DNA from 2 places in the Lysinibacillus sp. FSL M8-0355 genome. Region 1 is predicted to be linked to the other one. Evidence: predicted binding sites of a transcription regulator. Region 1 holds the regulator's gene; the other holds the start of a gene.

Region 1 (8,214 bases):
TTTGCAGAGTCAGGTAGTACAATACCGAATGCAGATTTCTCTTCTACCTCGATTAGTTCAATTACAATACGATCTCCTAGTGGTCTTAACAAGTGAAACAACCTCCTAATAATTAAATAATTGTTAAAATTTATTAGCACTCTATATCAATGAGTGCTAACACAATTATTATGATAATCAATCACACTTTTTTTTGCAAGCCAGAACTTCGAAAAATTTTGTTTTCTTTCCATATTCCTCTACAATAGAAAGGAAGCATATGAATGGAAAGGATTTTGACTGTGACTAATTCTCAAAAAATAACGAAACATAAAAAAACAGCCCTGTATGTCTTATTAATTTATATCTTGATGCAGATTTCAAGCAGATGGCTGCTCTTACCGTTTCATAAGCTCGTTATGAAGATAACTGGTCTAGCTTCTGAACAAGCGGCTCCCATTACTCAAGGCTGGTATATTGCCCTTAGTTTTGCTATTGCGCTCATTTTAAGCTTAATCCTAACATCTCGTGATAAAGCCTTTTGGAACATTTATCAAGGAAAAAAGGAAACGATCCCTCTTACAATTGTTTGGGGAATCTTCGGTTTCTTCCTCGTGTTCTTTGGTCAAATGATTGGTGCCGCTATTGAGATGGCTGTTTTCGGTATCGAAGGAGGTTCCCAAAATACCGCAGATATCGTCGCTATAGCTCAAGGTGCTCCCGTTGCTATATTAGCGATTGTTGTATTTGGGCCTATTTTAGAAGAATTCGTCTTCCGCAGAGTCATATTTGGCTCGCTTGTCCAAACAACAAATTTCTGGGTGGCGGCTATAGTAAGTGCCATATTCTTTGCGATTATCCACTTCGACTTCTCGCATATCTTGCTTTATACCATTTGTGGCTTAATATTTGCCTTTTTATATCACAAAACAAAACGCATTTGGACTTCTATTATCGCACACGTTATGCTTAATGGATTTGTGACACTTGTACAATTCTATGCAGAGCCATTGCAAAAGTTTCTTCAAGAACTAGAAAAAATGCAATAATTTTTTGTAAAGTCATCGTAAAGCGGAATTAGAACACAAAAGCTCGGTGTCCCATTGAGGGCACCGAGCTTTATCTATTACTGTTGATTCAATTCTTCTATTTGTCGTCGTTGCTGCTCAAGCGCCTCTTCAATCTGACGCTTTTGCTCCGCTTCCTGTTCTTCTTTTAAACGAATTTCCTCTGATTTAAGATATTTCTTATAACCAATCCGAGAAATCATAATACTAATTTCATACAAGATAAACAATGGCACAGAAACCATTAAATGTGACGCCAACTCAGGCGGTGCAATAATCGCTGCACATACAAATAAACCAAAGTATGAATATTTACGAATTCGAATTAGTAAATCTGGACTTAATATACCAATTCGCGAAAAGAATAAAACAACAATCGGTAACTGGAATAGAAAACCAAAAGGTATTGTAAGCTTAAACAAAAATGTAAAATACTCATGTATACCAATGGTTTGCTGTATCTCCAAATCATTCGATAAATTCATCATGAATTTTATGACATACGGGAAGAGTAAAAAGTACGAAAAAGATAACCCTGCAATAAACAATAGAAATGAATATGGTATATAGCTTAGAGTGGCTTTACGTTCTACTTCTCTTAATCCAGGGCTAATAAACGACCACAATTGATACATCAACACTGGCGATGAAAGAATAAAGGCAATTATAAAAACAACTTGGATATAAATTGCAAGTGGTGTGACTACGTCAAATGCATGAAGCTCAATATTATATTTTGCTCCAGTCATTTGAAGGTATTTAACAAGCGGCTTTGCGACGAAAAAGCCGCCAGCCATAGCGAGAACAAAGAAAACGGCAACAATGAACAGCCGTTTTCTTAATTCTTCTATATGCTCAATGACAGTTAGATCTTTTGGATTCATTCCTCAAACATCCTAACTTACTTATCTAGTTCTTTCTTTTTCTTGTCATCATCATCTTCGTCGGCTAAACCTTTAGTAGCATTTTTGAATTCACGTAGTGTTGAACCAAATGCCTTACCAAGCTCTGGTAACTTCTTAGGACCAAAAATTAATAACGCGACAATTCCGATAATAATGAGGCTCATAGGACCAATTCCACCCATTACAGCCACCTCCTCTTTATATCCATCATTTTAACGCATATTTCGCCATTTTGCTAACTAATTATATGTGAAAGTTTTTCGTCTCTCTCATAGGTTTACCCGCATTTTATTAAAAAATATTATTTGACAGAAATGGTGAATTACACTTAAAAATATGTATTATTTTCACACTTCCTGATTACGAATTAAATAGATAAGCGCTTGCAATTCTACCGATAAATCAATGGTTAAGAGCTGCATTCTATCTGGTACTGTTAACCGTTCTGGTGTAAAGTTTAAAATACCTTTTGCATTCATTGCTGCTAAACGATCCGCCATTTTTTGTGCGGAGCGTGGTGAAACGGTTAAAATCGCAAGCTCTGCACCGTATTCAGCATACTTCTCCTCCAGCAAATCTGGATGAAAAACAGGAATATTACTAATCATTTTGCCATCCTTCGGTGCTTTAGAATCGAATGCTACGACAATATGTGTATTATGGTTTTTTTGAAAATTATATTTTAATAATGCACTGCCCAAATTCCCCACGCCAATTAACGCTACTTTTGTCGCTTCATGTTGATCAAGCGTCTGGCTAAAAAATTGTAATAAATGCTGCACATCATAGCCATAGCCCTTTTTACCAAGAGCGCCAAAATAAGAAAAATCACGGCGAATCGTTGCAGAATCTATTTTCATCGCTTCACTCAGTTCCTTCGACGAAATACGTTCCATACCTTCTTGTGCAAAGTTTTGAATAAATCGATAGTAAAGAGGAAGTCTTTTTGTAGTGGCTTGTGGGATTTTTAATTCTTGTTTCAAACTTTCTCCTCCTTATGATGAACCTCAATCAATTTTACTGTATTTAACTACTAATTTTAATACATTTATCCTTAACTATATACAACATTTTTGCAATCCACTAGCGTATTTCTCTTTAGTTAATGGCGCTTTGTACGCAACTAACTAAAAAGAAATCGTTTCAATCTTACATGACTGCTAGGAATAAGTAAAGCACCTACATTGCATGCAAATCGTTCATCCATTACACTAAGGTAGAATTGAGGTGTCAAGAATGATTGTTTTACAGGTCAATCAACTAACTAAATCCTTTCTTGCAGATGAAATTTTAAGTGGTGTTAAATTAGAAGTTCAACACCGTGATCGCGTTGCCTTAGTAGGGCGAAACGGTGCAGGTAAATCGACTTTATTAAAAATAATCGCTGGTCAAATGTCCTATGACTCTGGGGATATCATTATCCCAAAGGGCGTTCAGGTTGGCTATTTAGAGCAACATGCTGGATTAAATTCTACGTTAACTATTTGGGATGAAATGATGACCATTTTCGAACCGCTTTTAGCTCAAGAACAAACGCTCCGCTCGCTCGAACAGCAGATGGCTGATCCTACCGTTTACGAAAATTCCACTCTGTATGCGAAAGTTATGTCGGAATACGATCAACTACAGCATACTTTTAAGGATGCTGGCGGCTATCAATATGAATCGGACATACGTTCAGTGCTTCATGGAATGCAGTTCTATCCCGAAGACTATGATAAACCCATCAGCTCACTATCTGGTGGACAACGCACACGTTTAGCACTGGCTAAGCTTTTACTTAGTAAACCAGACCTTTTAATTCTCGATGAGCCTACGAACCATTTAGATATCGAAACATTATCTTGGTTGGAATCTTATTTAAAGAGCTATGAAGGAGCTATTTTAATTGTTTCCCATGACCGCTACTTCTTAGACCAAGTCGTTTCCATTGTCTACGAGGTGTCACGTCATCGTGTTACAAAATATACAGGCAATTACAGTGCTTATTTAGATGAAAAGGCTAAAACCTATGAACGCGATGTCAAACTTTTTGAGCGTCAGCAAGATGAAAAGGCCAAGCTAGAGGATTTTATCCAAAAGAATATTGCACGTGCCTCTACAACAAAAATGGCACAAAGTCGACGTAAAATGCTTGAACGAACTGAGTGGATGGAATCGCCGGATGGTGATGAGAAATCCGCTAGTTTTGGTTTTACTATCGAACGTCAAAGTGGTAATGATGTTTTATCCGTCGATGATTTAACAATCGGCTATGATGATCAGCTAATATCTAGTGGTATTAACCTGCGCACTTTTCGCGAGGATCGGATAGCCCTTGTTGGACCAAATGGGGTTGGTAAATCAACATTATTAAAAACAATTGTGAAAGATTTAACACCTCTTGCAGGTGCTATTCGTTATGGTACTAATGTACAAATTGGCTATTATGATCAAGAGCAAGCAAAGCTTTCAAGCAATAAAAGTGTCTTGAAAGAGCTATGGGATGAATGGCCGCTCATGAATGAAAAAGATATTCGCACTGTCTTAGGACGCTTCCTATTTAGTGGAGAAGATGTGGATAAAACCGTATCCTCTTTATCAGGCGGTGAAAAAGCACGCCTTGCACTGTCAAAATTAATGATGCAAAAGGCCAATTTTTTAATTCTCGACGAGCCTACAAACCATCTAGACTTAGATAGTAAAGAGGTTCTGGAAAATGCACTGATTGATTATCCTGGAACGCTTCTATTTGTCTCCCATGACCGCTACTTCATTAATCGTATCACAACGAAAGTGGTGGAGTTGTCTGGAACTGGGTCATTTGAATATTTAGGTGACTATGATTATTATGTAGAGAAAAAACAGGAACTGTTGGAGCTAGCGCAAATGAAGGCTGCCTCCCAACTACAAGTACAGCAAGACCTACCTGATAAGACTTCTACCTCTAAAATTGATAAAGAGGCAAAAAAACGCGAACGTCAAATTAGACGTACTATTGAAGAACTAGAAGTGAAGATGCAAGAAACAACAGCTATCATTGATAGACTCGAGGAAGCTCTCTGTGACCCTGCAATTTTCACGGATCACGAAAAAATTTCACAGCTTCAAGACGAATTAGCTACTGCTAAAGAACAGCATGAGCGATTGGAATTAGAATGGTTAGAGCTAAATGAGGAACTTGAAAATATGAATATGTAGTTACTGATTTTAAGCCATGTGCCTCGCCGCATGGCTTTTTTCTTTACACACCTTTATTTTTCATATATATTGGTCAAGTGCTATTTTTCGACAAAAAGTGCCCACAGTTTTATACACACTATAAATCTAGTAATACCAACATATCAACAGAGTTTTCCACATTGTCCACAATCAAAAATTATTTTATCCACATCATCCCTTGTAAAACATGCTACTATATATTGAATAATCACAAGTTATGCACAAGTTATCAACATATTGTGCATAAGTACGCGTGTTCGGTACTTAGTTCGCTCCATTACCTGTGGATAATTTTCTGAAAAATTTGTCAATTAACGTGTTGAATATTATTATTCTCTTCGCAACGTTCATTTTTTATCAACAAATTTTCGACAATCAAAAAAAGAGATATCTTCAATAAGATACCTCCTTCATTTACTGCTACACCCAAGATTTTAACTCCATTCCTGGACGTCCATTCATCATTAAGTTTCCTCGAACCCCCGCCTCAAACATTGGCATGGCTGCTGCTCCAATCATTGCCGCATTATCTGTACACAATTTGAGTGGTGGTACAAAAAATGGGATGCCTTCCTCGGCAAATACAGCCTCTAAAGCGCTTCGCAGACCTTTATTCGCTGCTACACCACCAGCTGCTATGACCTGCTTCACCTGATATTCGCGAGCAGCACGCAATGTTTTCGCTGTCAGTACTTCGACAACACTTTCCTGAAAACCTTTAGCAACGGCTGCTGGCGAAATAGCTTCGCCTCGTTGATCCATATTGTGTTTATAATTGATGACTGCTGATTTTAAGCCACTAAAGCTAAAATCATAAGAACCCTCCTCTAACCAAACTCTTGGAAAAGGAACAGCCTCTTCACCCTCATGAGCAAGCTGATCAATACGTGGTCCACCTGGATAAGGTAAGTTTAAAACGCGTGCCACTTTATCATAGGCTTCACCAGCTGCATCATCTCGTGTTTCACCAATGACCTCAAAGGAGCCATGTTCCTTCATATAAACAAGCTCTGTATGACCACCTGATACGACAAGTGCCAACAAAGGAAATTCCATTGGCTGAACAAGTGCATTGGCATAAATATGTCCTGCAATATGGTGGACGCCAACAATCGGCAAGCTGTTAGCAAAAGCAAAAGCCTTAGCTGCGTTAATGCCAATCAATAATGCCCCTACAAGACCTGGGCCCTCTGTAACAGCAACTGCATCTAAATCGGCTGGCTTTAAATTAGCTTGTGCCAGTGCTTCTTCTATTACTACTGTAATTTGTTCAACATGATGACGTGATGCAATTTCAGGTACAACCCCACCAAATCGCTTATGACTTTCTATTTGAGAAGCCACAACATTCGACACAATTTCATGACCATTTCGAATAATCGCTGCAGCTGTTTCATCACAACTTGATTCTATTGCTAATATCAATCCATTATTCATTATAAATTCACCCACATGACAAGGGCATCCTCCCCGTTATCAGTATAATAGCCTTTCCGTATGCCACCATCTTGGAATTGAAGCTTGCGATAGAGATTTTGTGCAACCATATTTGTTACACGTACCTCTAACGTCATGACCTCCATTCCATGTAAACGAGCTATTTGCATCGCCTCACGCATTAACCCCTCACCTATCCCTCGGCCACGTGCCTCCTCAATAACAGCTACATTTGTAATTTGAGCTGCATCTATGACCATCCACATCCCACAAAAACCAATAATACTGTCATTTTCATCTATAGCCAGCACATAATGCGCATACTGATTTTCATGCACTTCGTAGTAAAAGGAATCTAACGTCCATGGCACTGGAAATGAAGTCACTTCAATTTCATAAACCGTTGGCACATCGTCAGAAACCATTTTACGATAAGTTACATTCCTACTCATGTTCCTTCTCCTTCTGTTCTTTCAGCCAGTTCGCCTCAGCTTCTGCAATCCGTTTATATTGTGGAACAAAGTGATGGATAGCTTCGACTCTAGGTAACTCTAATTTCGTTGCTACACGAATGACTTCCGTTGCGCGTGGCAAGTCAAAACTAAATGGTGCACGTACTGCTGTATCACCAAGCACCTGCTCAATATTCTTCCAAAATATATCAACATCTGTTCCTACAAATAAAATAGGCGCCTCTAATGCCTTTAAACGCACTAATAAATCATCAATATGTACATGATGATCCTCCACAAGGGCCTCTAATGTCTCGCCCTGATAAACAGCTGTGTAAACATTGCCTCTTCTAGCATCAATAATTGGACAAATCAATCCGTTGTAAAGAGCAGCATTAGCAGCCAATGTCTTTAAGCTAGATACACCAACTAAAGGCTTCTGTAATGTCCATGCTAGGGTTTTTGCTAATGTCACGCCTATACGAACACCTGTATAAGAACCTGGCCCTTCAGACACTGCAATCACATCCAAGTCATTCGGTTTTAAACCTATTCGTGCCAAGATTTCTTCAATCGCCGGCATTGCACCTGCAGAATGCGTTAATTTTATGTTTTGTACCATCTCGGCCACCACTTTGCCATCCTTCACAACTGCAATGGAGAGTGGTGTATTTGCTGTTTCTATTCCTAACCAAATCATTTCATTAGCTCCTCACATAGTGCCTCATAGCGTTCTCCACGAGGTATTAACACAAAGCGTCGTTCATTTTCTCCGATTCGGTAAATCTCTATCGCTAAGCGATCCTGTGGCAAATCCTGTTCAATTAAATGCGCCCATTCGACCACTGAAACTGCATCTCCATAAAACAGTTCATCCCAGCCTAGGTCTTCATCACTTTCTGCTAACCTATACACATCTAAATGATTAAACGGTAATCTCCCCTCATACTGCTTAACAATCGTAAATGTTGGACTGTTGACTGTTCGTTTGACCCCAAGTCCCTTTGCCAAGGCTTTCGTAAATGTTGTCTTGCCAGCACCTAGATCCCCTTCTAATGTAATCGTATCTTGAGCTTCTAGTATATTGGCAAGTTTAATGGCGAAACGTTCTGTATCATCAACTGAATTCATGATTATTTCATACATATTCTTTTTTCCTCTCATCACTACATT
Region 2 (8,214 bases), 120 kb from region 1:
TTTAAAAAGAGTATTCATAGCAAAATATAGAATAGACAATAATAAGGGGGACGAGCCAATGAAAACTGAACAACAATATTTTCAAGAAGCTATTTCGATACAACAATATATGGAGAACATGACGACGTTGAAAGAAGAGAGCTTCCGTATTTATGATGGTTTTGAAGTGCCAACAAACGATGGCTTCATCGAATTACTAAAAGATAAGCAGCCAAAAATTTTAACTATTACAGAAGATTGGTGCGGAGACGCTATGTTAAACAACCCTATTATTCGTCGTGTTGCTGAAGCGGCAGGGTTAGAAATGCGTACCGTTTTTCGCGATGCTGATACAGAGTTAATTGATCGTTATTTAACAAACGGTGGTCGTGCTATCCCGATTTATCTGTTGTTAGATGATGCAGGTGAGGTTGTAGGAAAATGGGGACCACGTGCGCCTGAATTACAAGAGTTAGTCGTAACGAAACGAGCGAGTTTACCAGATAAAGAAGATCCAACATTTGAAGAAGCTCAAAAAGCTCTTTATGCAGAAATTCGAGAGGAAAATATCTCGAACTCAACTTACTGGACGTATGTCTATGAGGACTTTAAAAAACAGGTAACAAACGCATTACAAAAATAACAAGAGCATTGCAACATTTCAACGTAGAATTTCGTTGAATGAAATAGAATCTTATGAAGCAGGAAGGTATGTTATGAAACGAGCAAGAATCATTTATAATCCTACATCTGGACGCGAAGTATTTAAGAAACATCTACCAGAGGTGTTGGAAAAACTAGAGGTAGCAGGCTATGAGACATCCTGTCATGCAACAACATGTGAGGGAGATGCAACGCTTGCAGCAAAAAATGCGGTAGAGCGTGGTTTTGATATCATCATCGCAGTTGGTGGAGATGGCACATTAAATGAAGTTGTTTCAGGTGTAAGTCCATTTGAAAACCGTCCGAAAGTTGGTCTAATTCCGATGGGTACTACAAATGATTTTGCCCGTGCTGTGCATATTCCTCGAAATATTGATGAGGCTGTAGACATTATAATTCAAGGCGACACATTACCAGTGGACGTGGGTCTCTTAAATGGCGAACGCTATTTCATTAATATTGCTGCTGGGGGACGCATTACAGAACTCACTTATGAAGTACCAAGTAAAATGAAAACAATGCTTGGTCAGTTAGCCTATTATGTAAAGGCAGTAGAAATGATTCCATCCATCAAAGCTTCCCATATGCGTATTGAATATGATGGCGAAGTATTTGATGGGGACGCCATGATGTTCCTATGTGGTTTAACGAATTCAGTAGGTGGCTTTGAAAAACTTGCCCCTGATGCGAGTATTAATGATGGTTACTTTACAGTAATAGTACTGAAAAAAGTAAGCCTTCCAGAGTTTATTCAACTAGCTGCTATGGCATTACGAGGCGAACATTTAAATGACGATCGTGTCATTTATAAAAAAGCCAGCGTTGTCAAAGTTACGACTGAAAACGAAGTCCATCTTAACCTAGATGGCGAATATGGCGGAGACGCACCGGCGACATTTGAAAATCTGAAGCGTCACATTGAAATCTTTGTCCCACTTGCAGATATTCGAGAAGAAGACCGTATTTAATCAATCCAAAAAGCTCATCCTATTTTAGTTGGATGAGCTTTTTGGATTCTATCTGATCGTACTTATAAAAGTAAGGGATCTGCATATTAGGAAGTCCCCTAAAGAGAAAAGCTTCACCACTCCCAAAAATATCTACCCCCCACACTCCCAAAGTTAACTTTCCCAATAGAAGTCGAAAACCAGAACTGTGCCACATAAGAATCTCTGAAAACCTACTTAATCCGATTGCTTCCTTTATTAAATTGGAATGGACTAAATTATACAATTTCATCTTTAGAACTTAGATTGTGAATGAATTTAGAAAAATGTTTGGCAAATGTGCGTATATTAGTTGAACAAAATTTGAAACCTTAATAATAGCCTGAAATTTCGGTCCGTTATTAAGGTTTTATTCGTTGTAATAGTGGAAAATGGGGGTATGGATAAGGGAAAGGAAGTGTTGCCTTTGTATAAGTCACAAGAAAAGAAACTTATATGGATAAGTTTTGGTGTTGCAATTATTATGCTACTTTCCATTCTTGGAAGAATATTTGGAAGTTAGGGGGGCAATGAGATGATTAATGAATCAGCAGTCTTTTGGAGTCGAGCATTAACGGAGTTAACATTATCGTTCCATATTATTTATGCAACGATTGGTGTAGGTGTCCCGTTGATGATTATGATTGCTCAATGGACTGGGTATAAAAAGAATGATGAGCATTATATCTTAATGGCGAGACGTTGGGCGCGTGGTTTTGTTATTACTGTGGCCGTAGGTGTTGTAACAGGAACTGCCATTGGCTTACAGCTTTCATTATTGTGGCCTAACTTTATGCAACTTGCTGGTCAAACGATTGCATTACCATTGTTTATGGAAACGTTTGCATTTTTCTTTGAAGCTATATTTTTAGGGATCTATTTATATACATGGGACCGCTTTGATAGTCAGAAAAAACATATGCTACTATTAATTCCTGTCGCTGTTGGAGCGTCGATGTCAGCGGTCTTCATTACAATTGTTAATGCTTTTATGAATGCACCACAAGGATTTGATATTGTAAACGGAGAACTTGTCAATATTCAACCTTTTTTAGCGATGTTTAACCCGGCCATGCCGACAAAGGTAGCGCATGTACTTGTGACAGCGTATATGACATCGGCATTTGTACTAGCAGCTATTGCAGGATACAGAATGTTAAAAGGCTCTAAGCATGTATACCATAAAAAATCCTTGCTTTTACTTATGAAAATTGGCTTAATTTTCTCCATAGCTGCTGCTGTAATTGGAGATTTTTCAGGAAAATACTTAGCTGAATATCAACCCGAAAAACTAGCCGCTGCAGAATGGCATTTTGAAACAGAGGGTAAAGCATCGCTTGTATTATTTGGTGTATTAGATGGAGAAGAAGTAAAATACGCCATTAAAATTCCGTATGCTTTGAGCATTCTTGCACATTTTAATCCTAACGCAGAGGTAATTGGCTTAGATCAATTTGCGGAGGAGGATTTACCACCACTCTATATTCATTATCTCTTTGATATTATGGTGTCCATTGGTATGTTTATGGTGCTAGTTTCATTACTTTATGTTGTAGGGAAAGCACGGGGCTGGCAATTTATTCATTCGCGATGGTATAGATGGATTATTGTTGCGGGAGGACCTCTGTCAATCATTGCCATCGAAGCAGGTTGGTGGCTTGCGGAAGTTGGACGTCAACCATGGATACTGTATGGTCTAATGCGTACACCGGAGGGAGCTACTACGAGTGACCATGTGGATTTAATGATGCTATTGTTCGCAGGTGTTTATGCAGTTTTAGCAGTAGGAAGTATTGTCGTCTTGGTTCGAATGTTTAAAAAGAATCCAATCGAGCGTGAAATTGAAGATCGCCACTCTGAAAAAGGCGGTGACATCCTATGACGTTAGAGGTATTAGGTATTTCCGTATTATGGATTTTTCTATTTGGCTATGTCATTGTCGCATCCATTGATTTTGGTGCAGGCTTCTTCAACGCTTATAGCCTACTAATTGGTAAAAATCATATTTTAACAAATATTATCAAACGTTATTTATCGCCTGTCTGGGAAGTAACCAATGTCTTTTTAGTATTCTTCTTCGTAGGGATCGTTGGATTTTTCCCACAAACTGCTTTTTATTACGGAACGATTTTACTTGTGCCAGTCAGTATTTCGCTTGTACTGTTAGCAATTCGTGGCTCCTACTATGCCTTTGAATCGTATGGCACGCGAGGACATATAGGGTATACGCTGACATACGGTGTGGCAGGTTTATTAATTCCCGCTTCCTTATCTGTTGTTTTTGCCATTGCTGGTGGAGGCTATGTTGATCTGATTGATGGGCAACCTGTGCTAAACTACTGGACTTTATATACAAGTCCATTTGCTTGGAGCATTGTGGTACTGAGCATCGCTGCTGTGCTGTATATTTCAGCCGTATTTTTAACGTGGTATGCTCATAAAGCAAATGACGTAGAAGCGACTAAACTGATGCGAAAATATGCACTTGTTTGGGCAGCACCGTTAATGATTAGTGCACTGGGCATTATGTATGAAATGAAATCCATTAACCCAGAAAGTTATAGTCACATGGTGAATTTATGGTGGATGTTTGCGATTTCAGCTGTCTTATTTATTATTACAGTCATGCTCATTGCCATGCGTAAAAAGTACGGACTTGCAGTTGGGCTTCTTATTGCTCAATTTGCTGTAGCCTTCTTTGCATATGGGATAGCACAATATCCATACTTACTGTATCCGTATTTAACAATTTATGATAGTTTTACAAGCACACAAATGGCGGTTGCTTTAGTCATCGCATTTATTTTAGGGCTGTGCCTTCTTCTTCCTTCACTCTATTTATTGATGAAACTATTCTTGTTCAATAAAAATTATGTGACAGGAAAAGAAGACAATCACGCATAGGAGGAAATCAAGGTATGCAAAGTTTCTTAATTTTTTATGCACCTTTTATTGTCGTCATTCTTGGGATCTTGTGTGCATTTTGGTGGGCACCAAGGGATTATCATATTACAAAAGAGCAAGAAAAGAGTCGCGAATAGCGGCTCTTTTTTCAAGTTAGTGAGGAGAACAATATAACGGGCAAGTCTTGTTCTTTTTTCATTCGCCAACACATGCTACAATAAGGAGATTGAAATGGAGGATGTACGAATGTCAGCACCCGTGAAAAAAAATGATCGACTTTCAGTTTATATAGAAGATTTAACACATGATGGCAATGGCGTCGCAAAGGTTGATGGCTACCCACTATTTATACAAGGCGCACTTCCGAACGAAACAGCTGAAATACATGTGATGAAAACCTTGAAAAATTATGGCTTTGCAAAAGTTGTAGATATTATTAAGCCATCTTCAGATCGAGTAGTAGCACCCTGTGATTATTTCAAGCAATGTGGCGGCTGTCAACTACAGCATTTATCCTATGAGGGGCAGTTAAAGTGGAAAGAAAATATGGTGCGCAATGTGATGCAGCGCATTGGTAAAATTAATGCACCTGTGCTTCCTGTAAAAGGAATGGAAGAGCCTTGGCATTACCGTAATAAAGCGCAAATCCCCTTCTCTGTAAATGAAGAAGGACAAGCGATTGCAGGTTTTTATAAAACAAAAACGCATAGCATTGTAGATATGGATCGTTGCTTAATTCAAACAGGAGAAGCGGACGCCATTCTTGCAGGCTTGAAAAAGGAATTAACGGCGATAGGAATTCGCCCTTACAATGAGCATACACACGAAGGAATGCTGCGACACGTTGTCATTCGTAAAGCACGAGCAACAGGTGAGGTCATGGTTGTCCTTGTAACAAAAAAGAAAAAGTTCCCACAAAAAGAGGCAGCCGTTGCAGTGATTCAAAGATTAGTTCCGAACGTTACGTCGATTATGCAAAATGTGAATAATGAAAAAACCAATGTGATTTTTGGTGATGATACCATCAATCTTTGGGGCAAGGACATCATTATTGATACAATTGGCGATGTACGTTTTGAGATTTCAGCTCGTTCCTTCTATCAAGTCAACCCAGAGCAAACAGAGGTCCTCTATAAACAAGCATTGGATTATGCTGACTTGCAGGGGGATGAACGCGTCATTGATGCGTATTGTGGCATTGGTACCATCTCTTTATTCCTGGCACAAAAAGCAAAGGCAGTCATGGGCGTGGAGATTGTCCCACAAGCAATTGAAGATGCTAAACGCAACGCAGTACTCAATGGTTTTACAAATACTTATTTTGAGGCTGGCCCAGCAGAGGAAGTTATTCCAAGATGGTATAAAGAGGGCAAGGAAGCAGACGTACTAGTAGTCGATCCACCACGCAAAGGCTGCGACGAAGCACTACTAACTACCATTTTAGAGCAACGGCCAAAACGAGTGGTCTATGTATCCTGCAACCCAGCTACACTAGCACGCGACCTTCGTATTTTGGAGGATGGCGGCTATCAAACACAGGAAATTCAGCCAGTAGACATGTTCCCGCATTCGACGCATTGTGAAGCGGTTGCTTGGCTAACGTTAGTAGAGTAGAAAAGCAGATGGTGTAGAGAAATCTATACTATCTGCTTTCTATTTAGACAATTACCATTTAAGAACGATTTTCGATATAATAAACGTGACTGATTTTCAAAAAGTTATTGGGCATGATATAAATGTAAAATTGAGCTTTATATTTTGGACTGAAAGTATAGAGTTTTATTCATAGTGAGAGGATTTGGGTTTAACATGATAGATAATTTTTGGCGTGATTTACCACGACCATTTTTTGTGCTGGCACCAATGGAAGATGTGACAGATGTTGTTTTTCGACATGTAGTAAATGAAGCAGGTCGGCCGGATGTATTTTTTACAGAGTTTACAAATTCGGATAGCTATTGTCATCCAGAGGGACAGAAAAGTGTACGTGGCCGTTTGACTTTTACAGAAGATGAGCAGCCAATGGTGGCACATATTTGGGGGGATAATCCCGACTATTTCCGTCAAATGAGTATTGGTATGGCAGAGCTAGGTTTTAAAGGCATTGATATTAATATGGGTTGCCCTGTACCGAATGTGGCATCAAGAGGAAAAGGGAGTGGCCTTATTCTCCGTCCAGATGTCGCGGCAGAATTGATTCAAGCAGCAAAAGCGGGCGGACTGCCTGTTAGCGTGAAAACTCGTCTTGGCTATAAGGAGATAAATGAGTGGGAGGAGTGGCTAACACATATTTTACAACAAGATATAGCGAACCTTTCGATTCATCTACGAACAAGAAAGGAAATGAGCTTAGTAGATGCGCATTGGGAGCTTATTCCGGAAATCAAAAAGTTACGTGATCGTATTGCACCAAATACGCTACTAACAATCAATGGAGATATTCCTGACCGTCAAACGGGACTGCAGCTAGCTGAACAATATGGTATTGATGGCGTGATGATTGGGCGAGGTATTTTTAAAAATCCGTTTGCTTTTGAAAAAGAGCCAAAAGAGCATAGCAGTAAAGAGTATCTTGATCTTTTAAGACTGCAGCTCGATCTGCAAGATCAATATGCGGAAGTACTACCACGTTCCATCACAGGGCTTCATCGCTTTTTCAAAATTTATGTCAAAGGATTCCGTGGAGCTGGTGAATTAAGAAGCCAATTGATGAACACGAAATCAACAGATGAAGTGCGTGCACTGCTAGATAACTTTGAAGCAAATAATATGGAGTGACCTGTAAGCTGGTAAGAATGGAGCATAATTCATAAAAAGCAAGGGCAGGAGTAAGCAATATCCACTCCTTACTCTTGCTTTTTTTCGGGTATAAAGGCTACAAATGAATCTTCCTATTTATTTTAACCTTTATAAGCAAACAGCATTTTTTAGACAAAATCAAATATATCACCAATCAATCTCCCTATGCCTCTAAGTAACCAGAAAAGGACTCTAAAAGGCAAGAGAATGAGTTCAGGTATCCAAACGAGTACATCAAAAATGAAAAATCTAAAAATGTATAACCGCTGTGGTACTTCTTGCCTTTTCTTCTTTGCCACCAATCCTTCATAAATTCTCAATCCTTTTTAACCGTTACAATTTTTTAATATATTTACGATCAAATGTTTATTAAGTTTCAAATGAACAGTAGAGGCTATCATCTTTTGCTAAAAAACGTTTTTGTTTAGGCATGTGTAGCTACTTTCGTAGCGCATATTTCTTCACATAACAGTATACTGCTAAAACATAAACTTGCCTTTTTCGAATGTGCATATTACAATAAAAAGTAAGTTAATAGCAGGTTTGAGTAACTGAGAGACCATTGAAAACGTATGTACCTAGCGTACATATGCTTTTGATGGTCTTTTTTTATCTTTAAAATGATGAGGGAGGAAATAAAGTATGAGTACAGCTTCTGCGATACAACGACAACAAACAATGGAGGAACTACAAGGTAGGGAGTATGATTTATTAGTAATTGGTGGGGGCATTACAGGATGTGGTATTGCACTAGATGCTATTGCTCGCGGTCTTTCTGTAGCATTAGTGGAAATGCAGGATTTTGCAGCAGGTACCTCTAGCCGTTCGACAAAATTAGTACATGGCGGTTTACGCTATTTAAAGCAATTTGAAATAAAAGAGG

What was found. Region 1 encodes Rex, which represses fermentation and respiration genes when NADH is low (regulators of the CRP and FNR family bind a similar motif). Its sites were predicted from a motif close to TTGTGAAATATTTCACAA; they were not measured.
Region 2: a site for Rex is predicted at 1,896-1,913, ahead of MKY46_RS20375 (cytochrome ubiquinol oxidase subunit I). Genes of this name have one in related genera too.

The regions. Positions count from the first base shown of each region.
Region 1 is NZ_JBBPAI010000001.1:4,274,762-4,282,975, forward strand. Features, by position in the region: gene groES (co-chaperone GroES) at 1-92, opposite strand, end outside; gene MKY46_RS20850 (CPBP family intramembrane glutamic endopeptidase) at 264-1,028, shown strand; gene tatC (twin-arginine translocase subunit TatC) at 1,106-1,930, opposite strand; gene MKY46_RS20860 (twin-arginine translocase TatA/TatE family subunit) at 1,948-2,133, opposite strand; gene MKY46_RS20865 (redox-sensing transcriptional repressor Rex) at 2,299-2,934, opposite strand; gene MKY46_RS20870 (ABC transporter ATP-binding protein) at 3,188-5,131, shown strand; gene tsaD (tRNA (adenosine(37)-N6)-threonylcarbamoyltransferase complex transferase subunit TsaD) at 5,573-6,589, opposite strand; gene rimI (ribosomal protein S18-alanine N-acetyltransferase) at 6,589-7,041, opposite strand; gene tsaB (tRNA (adenosine(37)-N6)-threonylcarbamoyltransferase complex dimerization subunit type 1 TsaB) at 7,034-7,741, opposite strand; gene tsaE (tRNA (adenosine(37)-N6)-threonylcarbamoyltransferase complex ATPase subunit type 1 TsaE) at 7,738-8,187, opposite strand.
Region 2 is NZ_JBBPAI010000001.1:4,154,756-4,162,969, reverse strand. Features, by position in the region: gene MKY46_RS20385 (thioredoxin family protein) at 59-622, shown strand; gene MKY46_RS20380 (diacylglycerol kinase) at 696-1,610, shown strand; gene MKY46_RS20375 (cytochrome ubiquinol oxidase subunit I) at 2,164-3,510, shown strand; gene MKY46_RS20370 (cytochrome d ubiquinol oxidase subunit II) at 3,507-4,532, shown strand; gene cydS (cytochrome bd oxidase small subunit CydS) at 4,547-4,669, shown strand; gene rlmD (23S rRNA (uracil(1939)-C(5))-methyltransferase RlmD) at 4,779-6,146, shown strand; gene MKY46_RS20355 (tRNA dihydrouridine synthase) at 6,342-7,310, shown strand; gene MKY46_RS20350 (glycerol-3-phosphate dehydrogenase/oxidase) at 7,974-8,214, shown strand, end outside.